2 regions of the Marinomonas sp. PE14-40 genome follow, and region 1 is predicted to be linked to the other one. Evidence: predicted binding sites of a transcription regulator. Region 1 holds the regulator's gene; the other holds the start of a gene.
The links. Region 1 encodes FNR, which switches genes on or off when oxygen is low (the NO sensors DNR and NnrR bind a similar motif). Its sites were predicted from a motif close to TTGATNTANATCAA; they were not measured.
Positions count from the first base shown of each region.

Region 1 (9,448 bases):
TGGAATTAAAGTAATAGGCCGTAAAAAGATCTATGTAACATCTGGTGAAGTACGCTCTATTCCACTTTCAATACAAGTGCCTCCGCACGCTTTGAAAGCACAAAAAAATAAGATCAGTTTTACCATCAACTCTATAGATGAAGGCTTTGACGTGAGTAAAACCACTGAAAGCAGATTCCTTGGACCAGTAAATTAATACTAAAACATTAGGCGCCTATAATAGGCGCCTTCACTAGAGGTAATTATTACGTGAACCCTACTCCTTGGTATAAACAGTTTTGGCCCTGGTTTGTTATCGCTATCCCTGTCAGCTCAATGATCGTTGGTGTTATCCAAATTTCTTTCGCATTGAACTCTCCAAACGACATGGTGGTTGATAATTATTATAAAGAAGGACTTGGCATCAATAAGGTTATAGGTAAGCGCAATCTAGCTACAGAGCTTAATATCAGCGCCTCAATTGCTGTAGACAACACAACAGGAGAAGTAATTCTTACCACTGAGAATGCCCAAGAACAAATATTAACTCTAAATTTCTATAACTCCGCCATCTCTGATAAAGATTTCAATATTAAATTATCACGTATTGCAGATAATCAATATCGTGGCAGTCTCGATAAATCTATTTCAGGCATTTGGAATTTATATCTGGAATCTGCTGTTGGCTGGCAAATTAGCGCAAGACTAAACCTTACCGACTCTAATTACACCCAATTCAAACTATGAGTCAAAACACTTGCTACCATTGCGGTGAGGATGTCCCTAAAGACCTAAATATCCAAAGTAAAGTCGACGACCACGTTGTCGATTTTTGCTGTTATGGTTGCCAAGCAATCGCCGAATTTATTAATGGGGCAGATTTAAGCAATTATTATCAACACAGAACTGAAAAAGCTCAAAATGCTCAAAATAAGTCTGAGTTTGAGAACAAATTTACATTAATTAAAGACCCCGACCTCTACCCTTTATATGTGTTTGAAAATAATGATGTCCATCACATTCAAATTAGCTTAAAGGGCATGACTTGCGCTGCCTGTGCTTGGCTGATCGAAACAAGGCTTTCACAACTTGATGGCATATCCAGCATCCACATCAACTTAAGCACGTCTTTAGCTACACTTGAATGGCAGCCAAGTAAAATTGACATCACACACATAGCCGAAGAAGTTCAATCTCTCGGCTATCAAGCAAACCCCTATCGTGCTGACAAAACTGATATCGACATCAAAAAAGCCAAGAAAACATCTATTATAAGATTAGGTGTAGCAGGTGTTGGCATGATGCAAGTTATGATGAGCGCCATAGCACTCTATGCTGGCGACATCCAAGGAATGGATCAAAATCTTAAATCACTGATTAGTTGGTTAAGTTTTGCGTTTGCCACTCCCGTTGTTTTATTTTCAGGTTTTCCATTTTTTAAAGCCGCATTACGAGACCTAAAAACTCGTCATTTCACTATGGATTTACCTGTTTCACTTGGAATAGGGCTTGCTTACACTGCCAGCATTTACTCTATGGTTAGTAAAACAGGCCATGTTTACTTTGATTCTGTCACCATGTTCACATTTTTCTTATTGCTAGGACGCTTTCTAGAAGAAGCCGCAAGACATAAGTCTTACAGCAACAACCGCAATCAGCAGGAACTCTCAAGCGCTTGGCTGATTAAAGAGGACGAGCAAACGGTTGAAATACCGCTAAGTAAGATATCTGTTGGTGACACCATACTCATAAAATCGGGAGAAAATATCCCTGTTGATGGCATCATTACTAAAGGAAGCACAAGTATTGACGAATCAAGTTTAACAGGCGAATACTTACCCATATCAAAAGTAATTGGAGAAAGTGTTGTCGCACAAACAATTAATGTTGAGCAAAATATTGAAATCCAGGTATCAGCAATAGGAAAACAAACTCGCGCAGCCGCAATAGAACGCTTAACCGATAGAGCACTGAGTGAAAAACCTAAAATTGCTAAAATTGCAGATAATGTTGCTCATTATTTCGTTATCCTAGTCCTTATTTGCGCCAGCCTCACATTTATAGGCTGGACACTTGCAGGGTCAGATGAAGCCTATTGGATTATGATTAGCGTATTAGTCGTCACTTGCCCCTGCGCTTTATCACTAGCGACACCTGTGGCTCTAACATCAGCGACCAACAAACTTAAAGAGTTTGGATTACTCGTCACAAGAGGACATGTTATTGAGTCACTTGCTCGATGTAAGCATATTATATTTGATAAGACAGGCACTCTTACCCATGGTCAATTTGATATTAGTCATGTTGATGCTATTGATAAAAACCAATGCTTACATATAGCAAGCGCACTTGAGAGCGAGTCTATTCACCCAATCGCAAAAGCTTTTAGACAAATATCCCCCTTTAAAGCAAATAACATTATTAATCACACCGGCCTTGGTGTTGAAGGGATGATAAACGGCGAACGTTATTTACTAGGCAATCTGAAGTTTATTTCAAGCTTAGACAATAAAACAAAACCGAGCGCTTCTGACTTCACTGGTTTAACGCTATATTTAGCTAAAGTAAACACTGGAATTATTGGAACCATTTACCTTCAAGACAGACTAAGACCCCATAGCCAAGAAGCAATAAGTGATCTAAGACATAATAGAATTCAGGTGAGTTTATTAACGGGCGATACAAACGAGTCGGCAAACTCTGTGTTAAGCCCTGAGGCATTTGATCACTTTAAATGCCAAATGTCACCTGAAGAAAAGTGGCAATGGATCAACTCACAAGATGACAAAACTAACATTTTAATGGTTGGTGACGGTCTAAATGATGTTCCTTCACTGGCAGGAGCTAATACATCAATTGCCATGGCTGCAAGCTCTGATTTAGCAAAAATCCATGCTGATGCAGTATTGATTAATAGCCAAATTAATACAATCAATCACTCAATTAAGTTAGCCAAAAAGTGCCAAACAATCATAAAGCAGAATTTATTTTGGGCCGCTAGCTACAACGCCATCATGCTACCCGCCGCTATTCTTGGCTATGTTCCTGCCTGGGCTGCAGCAATTGGTATGGCACTTAGTTCATTATTAGTTGCCCTTAATGCTAGCCGCCTTTCTAAATAAACTATTGGAGAAAAAATGGAAAGCCTTTACCTACTAATCCCAATTGCAGCAATCTTTGTTTTTATCGCAGTCGCTATCTTTACTTGGGCGGTTAAAAAAGATCAATTTGAAGACCTTGACCGTGAAGGTCAAAGAATACTATTCGAAGAAGATGATAACGACAAAAACAAATGAGCGAATTCGACCTTTTAACTGCATTTCTTATTGGACTTGCTGGTGCAGGGCACTGCTTTGGCATGTGCGGAGGTATCATAAGCGCCCTTTCTTTCAACACACCTAATAGCAAAGGATTGCTAGCAACACAGTTAAATTACAATTTAGGGCGAATTACTAGCTACTCTATCCTAGCCCTTGTTTTTAGCTTCTTCTTTCAGTCTTTTAGCGATTATTATGAAAGCGCCAGTTATGCACTAAGAACCTTTGCAGCCACTATTCTCTTTCTCATGGGCCTTTATCTTTTAAAACAGTCACAACTAATATTAAAAGTTGAAAAGCTTGGCTCATTTGGCTGGCAATATATAGCCCCTTTCGCAAAGAAATTATTACCTATCAAAACCAGAAAACAAGCCTTTTTAGCTGGCTTTGTTTGGGGCTGGCTACCCTGTGGACTTGTTTATTCCAGTTTAATTTGGATCTCAGCTAGATCCACACCTTTTGAAGCCATACTACTTATGCTTGCATTTGGGCTTGGCACCATGCCGGCAATGTTAGCTACCGGAATATTCAGTAAAAGCCTAAAAGAAAGCTGGAAACAGTACCACCTCAATACCGTTAGCGGTGTCTTTATGCTGATTTACGCTATTTGGACATTTCCATTTTTCCAAAACTTAATACAAGCTGCTTTCCTTAGATAGCGCCATATTTATAAAACACGCCAACCAAAAGGCTGACATATATCAATTTTTAAATTTCCTTAGCAGTTAAAATACTATAAGAATTTTTAATAGGACGTTTAGATGCTCTGGAATACACAACTCATTCAAAAATATAATATTTCGGGTCCTAGATATACCTCTTACCCTACTGCACCTCAATTTAGCAGCAACATTAGCAAGCTCTCTTTAATTGAAGAAATGCTGATGCCCTCAAAAAAACCATTAAGTCTCTACTTTCATGTCCCCTACTGCGCAAAGCTTTGCTATTACTGTGCGTGCAATAAAGTAATCACAAGTAACTACAAAAAAGGCGATGAGTACCTTGAACTTCTTATTGAAGAAATTCGCCTTAAATCTTTAATGCTTAACGATGAAAGAGAAGTACAACAACTTCACTTTGGGGGTGGCACCCCTACCTTCTTATCAACCGATGCCTTTAAAAAATTGATTAACTACATCAAGCAAGAGTTCAATTTACTTCCCGATGATGAAGGTGAATACAGCATAGAGGTTGACCCAAGAGAAGTTAGCCAAGAAAAGCTGTCAGCACTAAGAGAACTCGGCTTTAACCGCCTTAGCTATGGCATTCAAGATTTTGACAAACGAGTCCAAACTACTATTAATCGCATACAAAGCTACGAATTAATTGACAGCCTAATGCAGTGTAGTCGTAAACTAGGTTATCACTCTATCAATTTCGACCTAATATATGGGCTTCCATATCAAACTGCTGAAAGCTTTGAACAAACCCTTAATCAAGTAATCAAACTTGATCCTGATAGGATTTCAGTATTTAACTATGCTCATTTACCTAAACGGTTTGCTTCTCAAAGACAGATTCCAGAAGATCAGTTACCAGACACAAATACAAAATTAGCTATTCTTAAATTATGCATCGATATGCTTACCAGTGCAGGCTATCAATACATAGGAATGGATCATTTCGCCAAACCCAAGGATGCGTTGGCAAAAGCACAAAATAAAGGAGAGTTGAAACGAAATTTCCAAGGATATACAACACATGCAAACTGTGACCTATTGGCATTTGGCACATCAGCTATCAGTCAAATAGGCAAAACATATGTTCAAAATCATACGGCGACAAAAGATTATCGCAAAAGCATTGAAAGCGGTCAGTTAGCGATTATGAAGGGATACATGAGTAATCGTGACGACCAAATAAGACATAAGGTCATTATGTCTTTAATTTGCAACTTTGAACTAGATTCAAGTGACATTGAGAGTGAGTTTAATATCGTATTTTCAAATTACTTTAAAAATGAACTATCAGAGCTTAGAAAACTAGAGAAAGACGGCATTATTAAGTTAACAAATGAGCCAATACCTTATATTAGGGTCACGGACTCTGGCAGACTTTTAATCCGCTGCATTTGCATGACTTTTGATAAATACTTAAATAACGTAATTTCATACTCTAAAGTAATTTAGAAACATAGATCAAGTTCAGGGAGATCATTATGTCTTTAGCTCTTAACAACGCTCGATTTAACAGTAAACTTACATCTCAATGCCAGAATTGCAGCCTTAGCGCGCTATGCCTGCCAATTTCTTTAGCTGATGACGATGTTAATCGATTGGATCAGATCATTGAACGTAAAAAACCTCTAAAAAAAGGGGATATTTTATTTCGTCAGGGAGACGAGTTCGAATCTGTGTATGCCGTACGTACCGGCACACTTAAAACTTTTAATATCACTAACTCTGGTGAAGAGCAAATTACAGGCTTTTACTGCCCAAGTGAGCTTCTTGGCCTTAGCGGGATAGATAAAAACATTTATCCAGTGTCTGCAAAAGCGCTTGAAACAACCACGGTGTGTGAAATTCCTTTTTCTCATTTAGAGCAATTATCTGAACAGATCCCTACTCTTAAGCATCAACTTTTTAAAGTGATGAGCCGCAAAATTTGTGATGACCAACAAATGATGGTGCTATTAGGTAAAAAAAATGCAGATGAGAAAGTCGCTTCTTTATTACTAAATTTAAGTGCGCGCTTTAAAAAACGTGGCTATTCTGCAACATCATTTAGACTTGCCATGTCTCGTGGTGAAATCGGCAATTATCTTGGTTTAGCAGTTGAAACCGTTAGTCGAGTAATCACACGTTTTCAAAAAAACGGCATGATTCAAGTTGATGGCAAAGAAATTAGCATTATCGATCTAGATCAAATGCAAAAACTAATCGGCATGTCAGAAGATTGTGATAAAATTGAAAGTATTTGATAGCTAACACAAGGCGATATAATGCTTTACGATGATTTTTACATAAAATCTTTAATACAAACAGTTGAAGACTGGCCTAAAGAAGGTATTAGTTTTAGAGACATCACTCCAATTTTCTCAGACCCTAAGGGTTTGAGAATGGTTGTTGATGCTTATATTCATAGGTATATAGCAACTGATATAAGCCACATTGCCTGCATTGATGCTCGTGGCTTTCTTATCGCTTCTATTCTTGCTTATGAGCTGCAAAAGCCTCTAATTCTTGTGCGCAAAAAAGGCAAACTACCAGGTGCAACTATTTCACAAAAGTATGCGCTTGAGTACGGAGAAGCAGAGCTAGAGATTCAAGAAGGTGCTGTATCTGAGGGTGATCAAGTATTACTCTTTGACGACTTAATAGCGACTGGTGGCACGCTTTGCGCTGCTATCAGCCTATTAAAATCACAAGGCGCTAACATCAAAGAAGTTGCAGCTATTATTGACCTACCTGATTTAAAAGGCAGTCAGATTATTAGTGACTTAGAGATACCCGTTTATAGTCTCTGCGCCTTTGAAGGCGAATAAAAAAAGGGCGCTAATTTAGCGCCCTTTTTTTTGATTCTGTTTTAGTCACACCTAGAAGTAAGCTGCTACTCCAATGTGCACACCCTCATCCAAAGTATACTTTTCACTATGATCATTAAATTCAGTTTTTACAACACTATAGCTAAAATAAACTCTTGCATTACGTGTTGCAAAATATTCCACTCTCAAATCAGCTTCGTGCTGTCTTTTCATATCTCCATAGGTGAAAAGCCCTGGGTAGTAATAACCAGATGCATATATGCTTACACGGTTAGCTTGTGGAATAATGTAACGATAATAACCACCTAATCCTACACCGTAACCTGAATCGTTAGCACCTAGATCACCCTCTACTGCACGCAATCTTGCACCAACGCCGACTTCAATAGGGTCAGCCTTATCAACAATCATTACGCCAACATAACCAGATTTACCGCCTTCAGATAAATACAAAGCACCCGCTTCAATCTCAACAGGATCTATGCTTAAAGACGCATTTAATTTAGCCGTATCATCAGATAGAGTACCTGAAACACTTGAAGCATTTGCTCCAACACTTAACAAACCAAGCGCAAAAGTAATTGCATATTTATTAAAACTCATCAATATATCCTATAGTGAAATTATATTTAATTTATCTAAGGCATCTGGACTAATAGATAAATCTTTAAAATCAAATAAATTTGTATCTGCCATATGCGACGGTACGATATTTTGCATACTTGTAAACAACGTATCGGTACGACCGGGATATTCTTTATCCCATTGTTGTAACATATTTTTGATAACCTGACGCTGTAAATTTTCTTGTGAACCACAAAGATTGCACGGAATAATCGGATATTCCTTTATTTCAGAAAAAGTCTCAATATCTTTTTCTTTACAGTATGCAAGTGGTCTAATTACCATATGACGACCATCATCACTTAACAATTTAGGCGGCATGGATTTAATTTTCCCACCAAAAAACATATTTAAAAACAAAGTTTCTAAGATATCATCTCTATGATGCCCAAGCGCAATTTTAGTTGCACCGATTTCATCCGCAAAACCATATAAAGAACCGCGTCTTAAACGTGAACATAAGCCACATGTCGTTTTACCTTCAGGTACAAGCTCTTTAACAATACTATAGGTGTCACGCTCTAGAATATGATAATCAACACCAATTGATGACAAATATTCAGGCAAAATATGTTCAGGAAAACCAGGTTGTTTTTGATCCAAGTTAACAGCAACAATACTAAACTCTATCGGAGCACTTGCTTGAAGATTTCTTAATATCTCCAACATAGTATAAGAGTCTTTACCCCCAGATAAACAAACCATGACCTTGTCATCATCTTCTATCATATTGAAGTCGGCGATTGCTTGTCCGGTTAGCCTTCTTAAGCGTTTATGAAGCTTATTAAGTTCGGTTTTTTCTTTCGGGCGTGTTGATAAATCCATTGCTACTTTCACATAATTACAAATAGCGACATTCTACAACAGTAACAATTCCATCGCATCCAATTAATTGAATCTATTAGGGAAATATGACGAATTTTTTAATCGGTAGGAAATTACAGGGTGAAACAAGAGCTAACAGGGTTAGCTCTTTTTAAGCTTAAGCTTGCTTGTTGATCCCTAGAGAATCGATAATAACCGCTGCAGCAATGACAGCCAGCATTGCAGGTACTATCATAGGCGCAAAGTTAGCCATTACAGCTGTTGCCAATCCCATAGCAAACCCAGCAAAAAGTTTAAGTGTGTTATTCATATCATCTCCAAGCAAACATAGCGATAAATTTTGCCAAGATAATACCTTAATAATGATTCATATCAAATTAATATCTGCTTGATATAGGAACAATTTTACTTTTTCCTTAATTTAGCTCTGCACTTTCTGCACTGATACTCAGCCCCTTTGAGAATTCGATTATGGCGCCTGATTGTTAAGGCATGCTCCATACAGTCACACAAATACAGAAAACTTTTCGCTGGCGCCTTAACGTCAAAGTTATGAGTACGATTTGGTGCTAAATTAAAAACATTCATCATCACACTCTTCCACTCTTTACCATGAGGCCTAACTTTTGGACCAAAGAGTTGATAAACAAATATATGTGCTATTTCATGCGGCACGACAGTAGAAAGAAATTCATTAGGGTTTTGAAGATACATATCATAATTAAATCTTACTTCATGACGTTGTAAGTATGCAGTACCTGCCGCCGAGCCCCTTTGGTTAAATTTAATCGAGACCATTTCAACGTCGGTTTCAAAGTACTGGTTAGCTCTATTAAAGGACTCCAATACCGCATTAGTCGCCGCTTCTTCAAACTCCTTTCTATACATTAGTTCGGCACACTTATTTTTACTACGTCATAGATTGGTGGTGACAGTGGCTCAAGCACATGTTTAGCAAGACCCGTCAATCGACTCATCGCCGCCAAGGTTTTAGGCCTATGCTGCGCAACGAGATCAAGTTGTTTAACTGTGAAAACGTCAACACCCGCATTAGCGTGCCATTGAATTAACTTCTTTTTATATTCAGCCATAGGTAAAACCTCATGATTTGAATAAAAGTAATCATCATTTATAACCACCTGTACTTCAGATTTCAGTATGGCTTTCGATTTCTCTTGAAGAGCGAGTTGAAAAGGAGAAAACTGATGAACCAATATAT
Region 1 is NZ_CP130700.1:1,006,728-1,016,175, forward strand. It holds gene ccoG (cytochrome c oxidase accessory protein CcoG) at 1-196, shown strand, start outside; gene Q0A08_RS04590 (FixH family protein) at 250-726, shown strand; gene Q0A08_RS04595 (heavy metal translocating P-type ATPase) at 723-3,101, shown strand; gene ccoS (cbb3-type cytochrome oxidase assembly protein CcoS) at 3,117-3,275, shown strand; gene Q0A08_RS04605 (sulfite exporter TauE/SafE family protein) at 3,272-3,955, shown strand; gene hemN (oxygen-independent coproporphyrinogen III oxidase) at 4,058-5,425, shown strand; gene fnr (fumarate/nitrate reduction transcriptional regulator Fnr) at 5,455-6,216, shown strand; gene Q0A08_RS04620 (adenine phosphoribosyltransferase) at 6,238-6,780, shown strand; gene Q0A08_RS04625 (YfaZ family outer membrane protein) at 6,832-7,383, opposite strand; gene ttcA (tRNA 2-thiocytidine(32) synthetase TtcA) at 7,393-8,229, opposite strand; gene Q0A08_RS04635 (hypothetical protein) at 8,387-8,539, opposite strand; gene Q0A08_RS04640 (SprT family zinc-dependent metalloprotease) at 8,635-9,117, opposite strand; gene Q0A08_RS04645 (RecQ family ATP-dependent DNA helicase) at 9,117-9,448, opposite strand, start outside.

Region 2 (9,448 bases), 960 kb from region 1:
ATGGCAGGTTTAACCACCTTCGTTACCATGTCTTATATCATCGTTCTAAACCCTATCATCATGTCGAAAACAGGCATGCCATTTGACGGCTTATTCCTAGCCACTTGTCTTGGTGCTGCGATTGCCACCATTCTAATGGGCTTGTACGCAAATTGGCCTGTTGGTCTTGCACCGGGCATGGGACTTAACGCATTTTTCACCTTCTCTGTTGTTGGCTCTATGGGCTATAGCTGGGAAATTGCACTAGGATCTGTCTTTATTTCAGGCATGCTCTTTGTGTTAATGAGTGTGACGCGATTACGTGAATGGATGCTAGATAGTATTCCTATGAGCTTACGTCTTGCTATGACAGCAGGTGTTGGTTTGTTCTTAGGTTTTATCGGTCTTCGTTTCACTGGGGTGATAGTACCAGATCCAAATAACGCCTTAGCTCTTGCTGATCTAACACACTTTGGCTTTGGTAAATTTGGTCCTGAAGCGCCTGCGCTTGGTCTTTTAAGTTTCTTCCTGATCGCTGTTCTTAGCTATCGTAAAGTATTTGGTGCGGTTGTACTGGGTATTGGTATCACGACTTTAGTCGCTTTCATCATGACTTGGATCCTACCAACTGACTTCTTCGTCGTTGCTGAAGAAGCTAAGTCTTGGGCACCTGCTTCCGGCTTCGTCGCCTATGGCGGAATGCTAGCTGTACCAGATTTTGCAGCTATCGAACCAATTCTTTGGAAAGCGGATGTCATGGGCGCACTTGAAGTCGCTATGATCCCTGTCATTGTAACCTTCTTGTTCGTAAACATCTTTGATACTGCCGGTACTCTTATGGGTGTTGCTGAACGAGCTAACCTACAAGACGAAAAAGGTAATATTGAAGGCCTAAGTAAGTCTCTTAAAGCTGACTCTATCTCATCTGTAATAGGTACAGCGTTTGGTTGCCCACCGGTAACATCTTACGCTGAGTCTGCAGCGGGTGTCTCTGTTGGTGGCCGTACTGGTCTGACAGCGGTAACTATCGGTGTGCTTTTCTTACTCGGTATGTTCTTCTTACCATTAGCGAAAATGCTACCAGCCTTCGCAGTAGATGGTGCTTTGATCTACGTTGCTATGTTGATGATGAGTTCTCTGAAGAAAATCGACTGGAACGATCTAACTGAATTTGCCCCAGCAGTTGTTACAACTGTAATGATGGCTTTCACCTTCTCTATTGCAAACGGTATTGCACTTGGCTTCCTAACATACACCATTCTTAAAGTTGGTGGTGGTAAGGCAAATGAAGTATCTGCAGGTGTATGGGCATTAACTGTGCTATTCATTCTGAAGTTTATCTTCCTAGGTCACTAAGTTTGTTGTAACAAATCTTAATACCTAAGAAACGAAAAAGGGCCTTCATTGAAGGCCCTTTTTTAATGCTTAATGTTTTACCTGATATTGAACCAAGAAGTAGCTCTAGCTTCTTAGTTTTATTCTAACTTCTTAGTTTTTATTCAAAATAGACTGTAAACGTAAGTACTCATTTAAAGCGATTCTATCTGATGCTATCTCTATATCAGAAATCTCTATCTTTGACCAAAACACCTCATCGGCTTCTAGTGCTTTAATCTCACCTTGCCAGCCATGAATCACATAATAATGAATTAACTGCAATTCAGCGGTTGCCTTATGATACAAGGAACAGAGGTAATAACTCGACAAAGCCTTTATCGCTAATTCTTCATCCATTTCACGGTGCAGAGTTTGCACTTGTGTTTCCCCTTCCTCCATATGTCCACCAGGGATAGCGACCAAACCTGGATCAGACGTTTTTAATAAAGAACGCTTTTCTAGTAGTATCTTATTATCTCGAATTAATAAAAAGGATACACAAGGGTGTTGCTCCATGAATAAAGTCTCTTCTAGTTCGGTTAATCTTGATTTTTACCTAAACGCTTTTCAATTTGTTTCTTTTCCCAGTCAGAGCCAAATACATTCACAACTTCGTGCGCACTTAATCCCTGAATCAATAAAGCAATTCCCCAACCTAGCGCAGGCCAAACTACCCAAAAATAATCTGGACTTGTCAGCAGGTTAATCACCAATAAAAGTAAGATGACACCTGCATAGCTAAGTAAGTTTTTATTAAAGGCTTTTATACGCTTCACCTGAGCAATGACAGCAGCTTTTTCAGCTGATTCCTTCCCATTGTTGCTACTTTCTTCATTCATATTATCCGACTCCTGTTTTTCAGTTTTGGAACTAGCCATTAGATTAGGTTCAATCTTATGTAGGTCAGATACCTGTAACTCAAAGACTGCAGCAAGGGATTTCAGACTTTCCAACCCTGCCTTATTGCCTTGTTCAATACGCTGAATAGTACGCACACTTAAACCAGACAGTTGTGACAGCTCTTCTTGAGACCAGCCTTTATCCAATCTTAACTGTTTAACACCCATAGCCATCCCTTAAAATAATAAGAATAAATTTTAACAACAGACCCAAAGATTCAGAACGACACCAGCATGACACCAAGGTGACACCCTATATATTTCAATCACTTACATAAAACTGTCGTTAAGTTAATTGGGACTTAAGCTGCCCTCTAGTGAGTAAGACAGCACTAATAATTAAGGTAACTAACTCCCCGACTAAAAACAGCCACATAACCGGGTTCGGGTTACCATCAAGTAAAATACCTAAACTACGACCAAAAGCCATATTCCCCATAATTAAGATGACGAATACTAAGCCTAATTTCTCATAAACCAGTTTCATTGAGAAATAGAAAAGTAATAACCCAATCGCCAAACTCATACCACCATAAGTTGCCCGAGTATCAATCATGGCAGAAGTAGTATTCGCAGCTGAGCCTGTTACCCAAAATAAAAGCGTTTCCGGCACAAAGAAAAACAACAAACCGTAAAGACTAAAAAATAAAGCATTTAAACGAATAATCCATTGCGCTAGTGTCATTACTAATCCCTTTTAGTTAATTTGTTATAGCCTTAAAAATTAAGCTGATAGATAACATCAGTAAGATAAGTCTAACAAGATGATCAAACCATTTCTGTTTCAATTTTGATAAATAATATTTACCAATCTGAGTCCCTAGGTAACTAGCTAACAAAAGGACTATAAGATAAGACAGATCCTCAAATGCAACTAATGATGCCCAAGTAAAAATACTTATCTTAATGATATTTAATGGCAAGGCACTGGCAGCCATAGAGGCAACGAAAACTTCCTTTTTCAATGCTAGCTGTTTAAAAACCAAGGCTTTTATGAGGCTGCCAGAACCCACGGCTCCCGAAACAAGACCATAGATAAAACCCGTAAAAATTAAGACACTATCACTGATCTTGTAATTTGGCATAAGACGAAATAGATCAATTACTAAGTAAAGCAAAGACATAGCGACAAGTATGAATACAAGCCAGTTCGCATCTAAAAATAACAAAGAATAGGCGCCAATAAACACACCAGGAATAGAAAGGAGACTCAGCTTAAATACCAGTGGCCAGTTGATATAGGGCTTTAAATAGTAGGTTTTTAAGGAGGTGTTATAGAAATAAAAGAAGCTGGTTAACGCTATGCTCCATTTTATATCGAACATAAGAGAGGTCGCACTAATCAAGATCAAAGCTGAACCAAAGCCAGCTAATGTGGATAGTATGGCGGCAAACAAGGCCATCACAAAAAAAGCCCCTAGCATCCAATCCATACATACTCTTTTTATTGATTAATTTGAGAAAGCTTAACATAGAGCCAAGCCCCTTAAAATCTAAGCTAGATTCTCACCTTTAATCTCACCACATGACTTATATCAGCCTTAAAAGGGTACAAACTGATAGCCTGCCTTTAAAACGTTTTATTGATATTGAGGTAAGTAATGGACAAGAAAAAGCTAGATATTGCCATAATCGGTGCAGGGCCAACCGGATTAAGTTTTGCGCTAAGTCTTGCCCAATCAGGCCTGAAAATTGCCTTAATAGACAAACAATCAATAGAAAATATTGCGCAACCTCAATTCGATGGTAGAGATATTGCTATGACACATTTATCTAAAACTATCTTGTCTGAATTAGGGGTATGGCAAACATTTCCAGCCGACGTTATACACCCAATTAAAGAAGCTAAGGTTATTAATGGCGACCTTAATACCTTATCGAATGAATCAACATCGACGTTAGAGTTTGATCGATCGGATGATCCAAACGCTTCGCTTGGCTACTTAGTCGCTAACTATCAAATCCGACAAGCGCTATATAACCAAGTTAAAACACAACCCAATATCAGCTTAATCTGTGAACAAAAGGTAAAAAAACTCCATACTAATCAAGATACTTGTTTAATTGAATCTGACGATGTTCTGATCGAATGCAAACTCTTAGTATCTTCTGACAGTCGTTTTTCTGAAACACGCCGTATGATGGGCTTAAGCGCTAAAATGAAAGATTACGGAAAGGTTATGTTAGTGTGCAACATGAAGCATGAAGGCAGCCACAATAACACCGCCCAAGAATGCTTTCAGTATGATAAAACCTGTGCTATTTTACCCCTTGCAGAGAATACCTCTTCCATTGTGATTACCGTCAACGCCAGCGAATCAGAACGCTTACTTGCCTTAGGTGATATGGCCTTTTGTGCTGAGGCTCAATCCATGTTGAATCACAGGTTAGGCAAGATGACTCTCATTAGCAAACCAATCGCCTATCCACTCGTTGGCGTTATGTCCGATCGCTTCATTAGCCAAAATTTTGCCCTGATTGGCGATGCTGCTGTTGGTATGCACCCAGTTACAGCACATGGTTTCAACTTAGGTTTACGTTCGGCGGACACACTCGCTCAGCTGATTATTAAGGCGCACAGTAAAGGAAAAAATATCGCGTCAAAACGTTTGTTACACGAATACGAAGCCCGCCATAAACTTTTAAGCAAACCACTTTATGATGCAACCAATACCATAGTTACCCTCTATACCAATAAGGCACCATTGGCTAAAGCCGTCAGAAAAATCGGTATCAGACTTGGCAATAAGGTATTGCCCTTTAAAAGACTTGTCACCCACAGACTAACGCAAGTCCGTTAAGGGACCTGCGAGTAAGTCGCCTTAATAGTAAGCTTTGTCCTAATTGATGGCCCTATTTCGAAATAGGGCTGTATTCATCATTTCACGACTCAACCCAGTAAAGCATAAAATCCCTATGAGGTTGGCAAGATAGTCGAATAGATCTAAGGTGCGGGTTGCGAAAAAGTACTGACTTAACTCTTCTAGTGTTACAAAAATTATTACCGCCAGACTTCCCCAGTAAATCGAACCAAATTTAAAGTGAATCAAGCTGCCACGAGAGGCAAGATTAGCCATTAGAGTTAAGCTCCCAAATACGAAAAAGTGACCTAACTTATCGCCAAATGGGACTTTACGTGTAAATTCAAATAGCCACATATCTTGTCCCGTGTTTGCCATAAAGATAATCCAAAAAACAAAAGCGACAAACAAAGAAGTGACACATAAGAGAATTTTTTGCATGGGATACTAAACACGTTTTAATAGACTGGTGCTTAAGAGTATACCGAGTTTTTAGATTCGTCTATTTTGTGACACAAAATGCGAAAATCAAAATTGATGCCAGCGTGATGAGCAGAGTACAAAGGATCTTGTATGAAAAGTAGAAGATAAAGAAGGAAAGGAGAATTCTGAGGAGAGCCAGTCAAACACCTTTATTAAAAGTTTATCAAACTTTGATATCTATTAAGCTACCCAGTGTTCCATTACTGGCTTCTAGCGCTTTGGCCGATGCCTCAAATTGAAGCTTGGCTTCTTGCTGCTTTATCAAAGATTGATTCATATCTTGGGTAGCTTGTATTGGTCGCTCAGTATCAGGGCTGGTCGCGCTAGACGCAGCGACATCCCTTGCCGCATTCGACATTTGTTGCTCAGCTTTTTGTATCCCAGCTAAACTCGTTTGATAAGCACCAATGGGTTTATCCAATTGCATAACCCTTCCCCTAAAAATCTTTCAATCTGTTTCATATTTGAACAGATAGGTATGTATCTAGCAAGTTTGTCTTATTACTAATTTTTATTTGTGAAAATTAGCCACAACTAAATAAGTAACTACACTTAAATCTTAGTCTAATAATTGAAGAAGGTTCAAAAATAGGCACAGATAAAAAACGGCTACCTAAAAGTCCGTAGCAGGCTAAACATCAATAAATTCATAATGGACTAATTTATGAAAAAACCTGAATTACCAAACACTGAAGAAAAGCGGCTGGAAACACTCAAGGCGTTAAACATTTTAGACACCTTACCAGAAGAGCGCTTTGACAGAGTCACCAGAATGGCTAAAAGACTATTCAATGTCCCTATCGCATTGGTGAGCCTAGTTGATGAAAATCGACAGTGGTTCAAATCGAGTGACGGACTCGCGGTTTCAGAGACGCCAAGAGACATCTCTTTTTGTGGTCATGCTATTTTAGGAGATAGCACTTTTTACATAAAAGATGCCCTTGAAGACTCTCGCTTTACTGATAATCCCTTAGTAACTGGTGATCCCAACATTCGCTTTTATGCTGGTCATCCTTTAACAGCAGCTAACGGTGAAAAAATAGGCACCCTTTGCATCATAGATAAAAAACCTAAGAAGCTAACCGAGGAAGACTTAACCGCCCTATCGGACCTTGCATATACTGTTGAACAAGAACTTTGTGCCATTCAACTTTCAACCATGGATGAACTGACTAACCTATCCAATCGTCGTGGCTTTACGCTTGTTGCCAACCATTATTTAAACTTCAATAAAAAGCAAAACATGCCTGCAACTTTAGTCTATTTTGATTTAAATAACTTCAAACAGATCAATGATGTACACGGCCATAGTGAAGGAGATAATGCACTACAATTATTTGCCAGTGTGATGAAATCGAGCTTTAGAAATTTTGATCTATTGGCTCGAATCGGCGGGGATGAATTTATTGCCCTACTGTTTAATTCTGACCTTAATGCTGCAGATGAAATGATTGAAAAGCTTTCAAACAATCTTAAAAGTGTTGTCTCATCTCAAGAGCTTGAATACGAAGTGGGTTTCTCTTACGGTTTAATTGAATGCAATAGTCTCTTACCTAGTTCGATTGAAAGTTACATTCAACAGGCTGATAACAAGATGTATGAATGTAAGCATGAGCAAAAAAACCAACACCCTCTAGAGCCAAAATTAAGCGATGATGATGGATAGTAAACTTAATAATGGGTAAAACACAAAACGACAATACCGCTCTTTTTAAATAACACTAATTAAATCAGTATATGAATCTTTAATTAGTATTCGTCATTTTGGGTAATCAAGGCATTAGCAGCTTTATGCAAAATACTATGACGCCACGCGACTTTAGTTTGATCTTTATCGTAGCCCCCACCAATCACACAAGCTATAGGCAGATCCCTTTTTCGACATTCATTAATAACATATTGATCTCTTTGCCAGATTCCCTCATCGGTTAAATTTAAAAAACCTAATCTGTCATCTTTATGGACATCAACACCTGCATCATAAAAGACAAAATCAGAGTTAATCTCGTCTAAAAGCCTAGGAATACCGGCTTTCAAAATAGCCAGATATTCAGCATCACCTGCGCCTTTCGGTATCTGTATATTAATTCCCGCTTCTTGCTTAATTGCTGGGTAATTTTCTTCACAATGCCAAGAGACGGTTTCAATGGCATCATATGAGGCGCACATGGCAGCAGTGCCATCACCTTGATGCACATCGCAATCTAGAACCAATACTTTTTTAGCCTTACCTGACTCAATCAAATGAATAGCGGCAACCGCTTGGTCATTAAAAATACAAAAGCCTGTACCATAGTCCTTGTGAGCATGATGCGTACCACCAGCAAGGTGGACTGCAATACCATACTCAAGGGCAAGATCTGCTGTTAATAAAGTGCCTGATACCGCTCTTAATGTCCGTTCCACCAGCCAGTCTGACCAAGGTAAACCAATTTCTCGCATGGCTTTGTCAGACATTTTTCCTCGCACAAAGCTCTGCACATATTCTGGACTATGTGCCTGCATAAGCGTGGTAAGTGACATGGGTGATGGACTAAACATATTTTTATCCGTTAATACCCCAACCCGTCTTAACTCCTCTTCTAACAGGGCAAACTTTTGCATGGGAAATCGATGCCCAGCAGGAAAAGGAATAGAGTAATGAGAATGATAAACCAAGGGTAAAAAAGGCATAGGTGATCTTAATTTTTATCTGTTAATTCAGTCTTTGTTGGCCATTTTTTATTAATAGAGCCTTCTAAGAAGGCCCTATTAGAATCCAACCACTATTCAGTAGCTGGTTTTGCCGTATTTATTGGCGCGTTCTCTCGCTCTTCGTCGCTTACATCAGCCTGTAAAACAGCAGCCAAAGCATCGTAATTTTCTTGGGCTTGAGAACGGTATTTTTTCTCATCCTCATGGAAGCTTCCCATCGCCATGACATTATGCTCATCATGCTGTTTGAAAAGTGCGGCAGCATTCTGCGCTTCTTGCGATGATAACCCTAAAGACTCAAGCGCTTGCTCACCAAGGTTGAGAGCTGAATGGAAAGTTTCACGAACAATGGCATCAGCGCCTGCTACTTTAAGGTCATGTACTTCCAAACGGCCTATTGCTCTGACTAGAATTTTTAGATGTGGGTAATGCTTTCTTGCGTGAGTCACGATCTCCATGGCTTTCTCATGTTCATCTACAGCAACAACAAGTAACTTAGCATGATCAGCCCCAGCAGAATGTAATAGATCCCCCCTAGAAGCATCGCCATAAAAAACTTTGGTACCGAACGATCTCAGTAGCTCAATCTGGCCTGCATCATGCTCTAAGACAGTCACTTGATAGCCTTTCATCAATAAAAGCCTTGCCACTATCTGGCCAAAGCGACCCATACCGGCCAAAATAACTGGCGTATCACCATCATCGATTTCATCGGCTTCTTGCTGTTTGCAGCCTTTTCTCACAAACAGAGGTTCAATCACTTTATCCTGTAATATCATTAAGATAGGTGTTGCTGCCATAGAAAGCGCCACGACAACCACTAAAGGGTCTATGATGTCATTGCCTAAAATATGGTGCTGGCCTGCAAATGAGAAAAGCACAAAACAGAACTCACCCGCTTGCGATAAAGCAAAGGTAAAGTACCAGCCATTGCCACCTTTAAGCTTAAAGATACGAGACAAACTAAAGAGCACCAACATTTTGCAAAGCATTAACAGAACAACCAAGGCCCCTATCTGCAAAGGTTCAGCCATTAGGATTGAGAAGTTAATGCTAGCGCCGACCGAAATAAAGAAGAGGCCTAACAACAAGCCTTTGAAAGGCGCAATTTCTGCCTCTAACTCATGGCGATATTCACTTTCAGCTAAAACAACACCTGCGATAAAAGTACCAAGGGCAGCAGATACACCAATCGCATTCATCAATAGCGCGATT
Region 2 is NZ_CP130700.1:1,965,751-1,975,198, forward strand. It holds gene Q0A08_RS08995 (NCS2 family permease) at 1-1,335, shown strand, start outside; gene Q0A08_RS09000 (NUDIX domain-containing protein) at 1,468-1,872, opposite strand; gene Q0A08_RS09005 (2TM domain-containing protein) at 1,896-2,423, opposite strand; gene Q0A08_RS09010 (DUF4345 domain-containing protein) at 2,542-2,940, opposite strand; gene Q0A08_RS09015 (sulfite exporter TauE/SafE family protein) at 2,957-3,688, opposite strand; gene ubiM (5-demethoxyubiquinol-8 5-hydroxylase UbiM) at 3,857-5,056, shown strand; gene Q0A08_RS09025 (VanZ family protein) at 5,096-5,497, opposite strand; gene Q0A08_RS09030 (hypothetical protein) at 5,703-5,966, opposite strand; gene Q0A08_RS09035 (sensor domain-containing diguanylate cyclase) at 6,204-7,205, shown strand; gene Q0A08_RS09040 (histone deacetylase family protein) at 7,289-8,212, opposite strand; gene Q0A08_RS09045 (monovalent cation:proton antiporter-2 (CPA2) family protein) at 8,305-9,448, opposite strand, start outside.
Region 2: ubiM (5-demethoxyubiquinol-8 5-hydroxylase UbiM) is a predicted target of FNR. The motif match lies at 3,781-3,794, and genes of this name have one in related genera.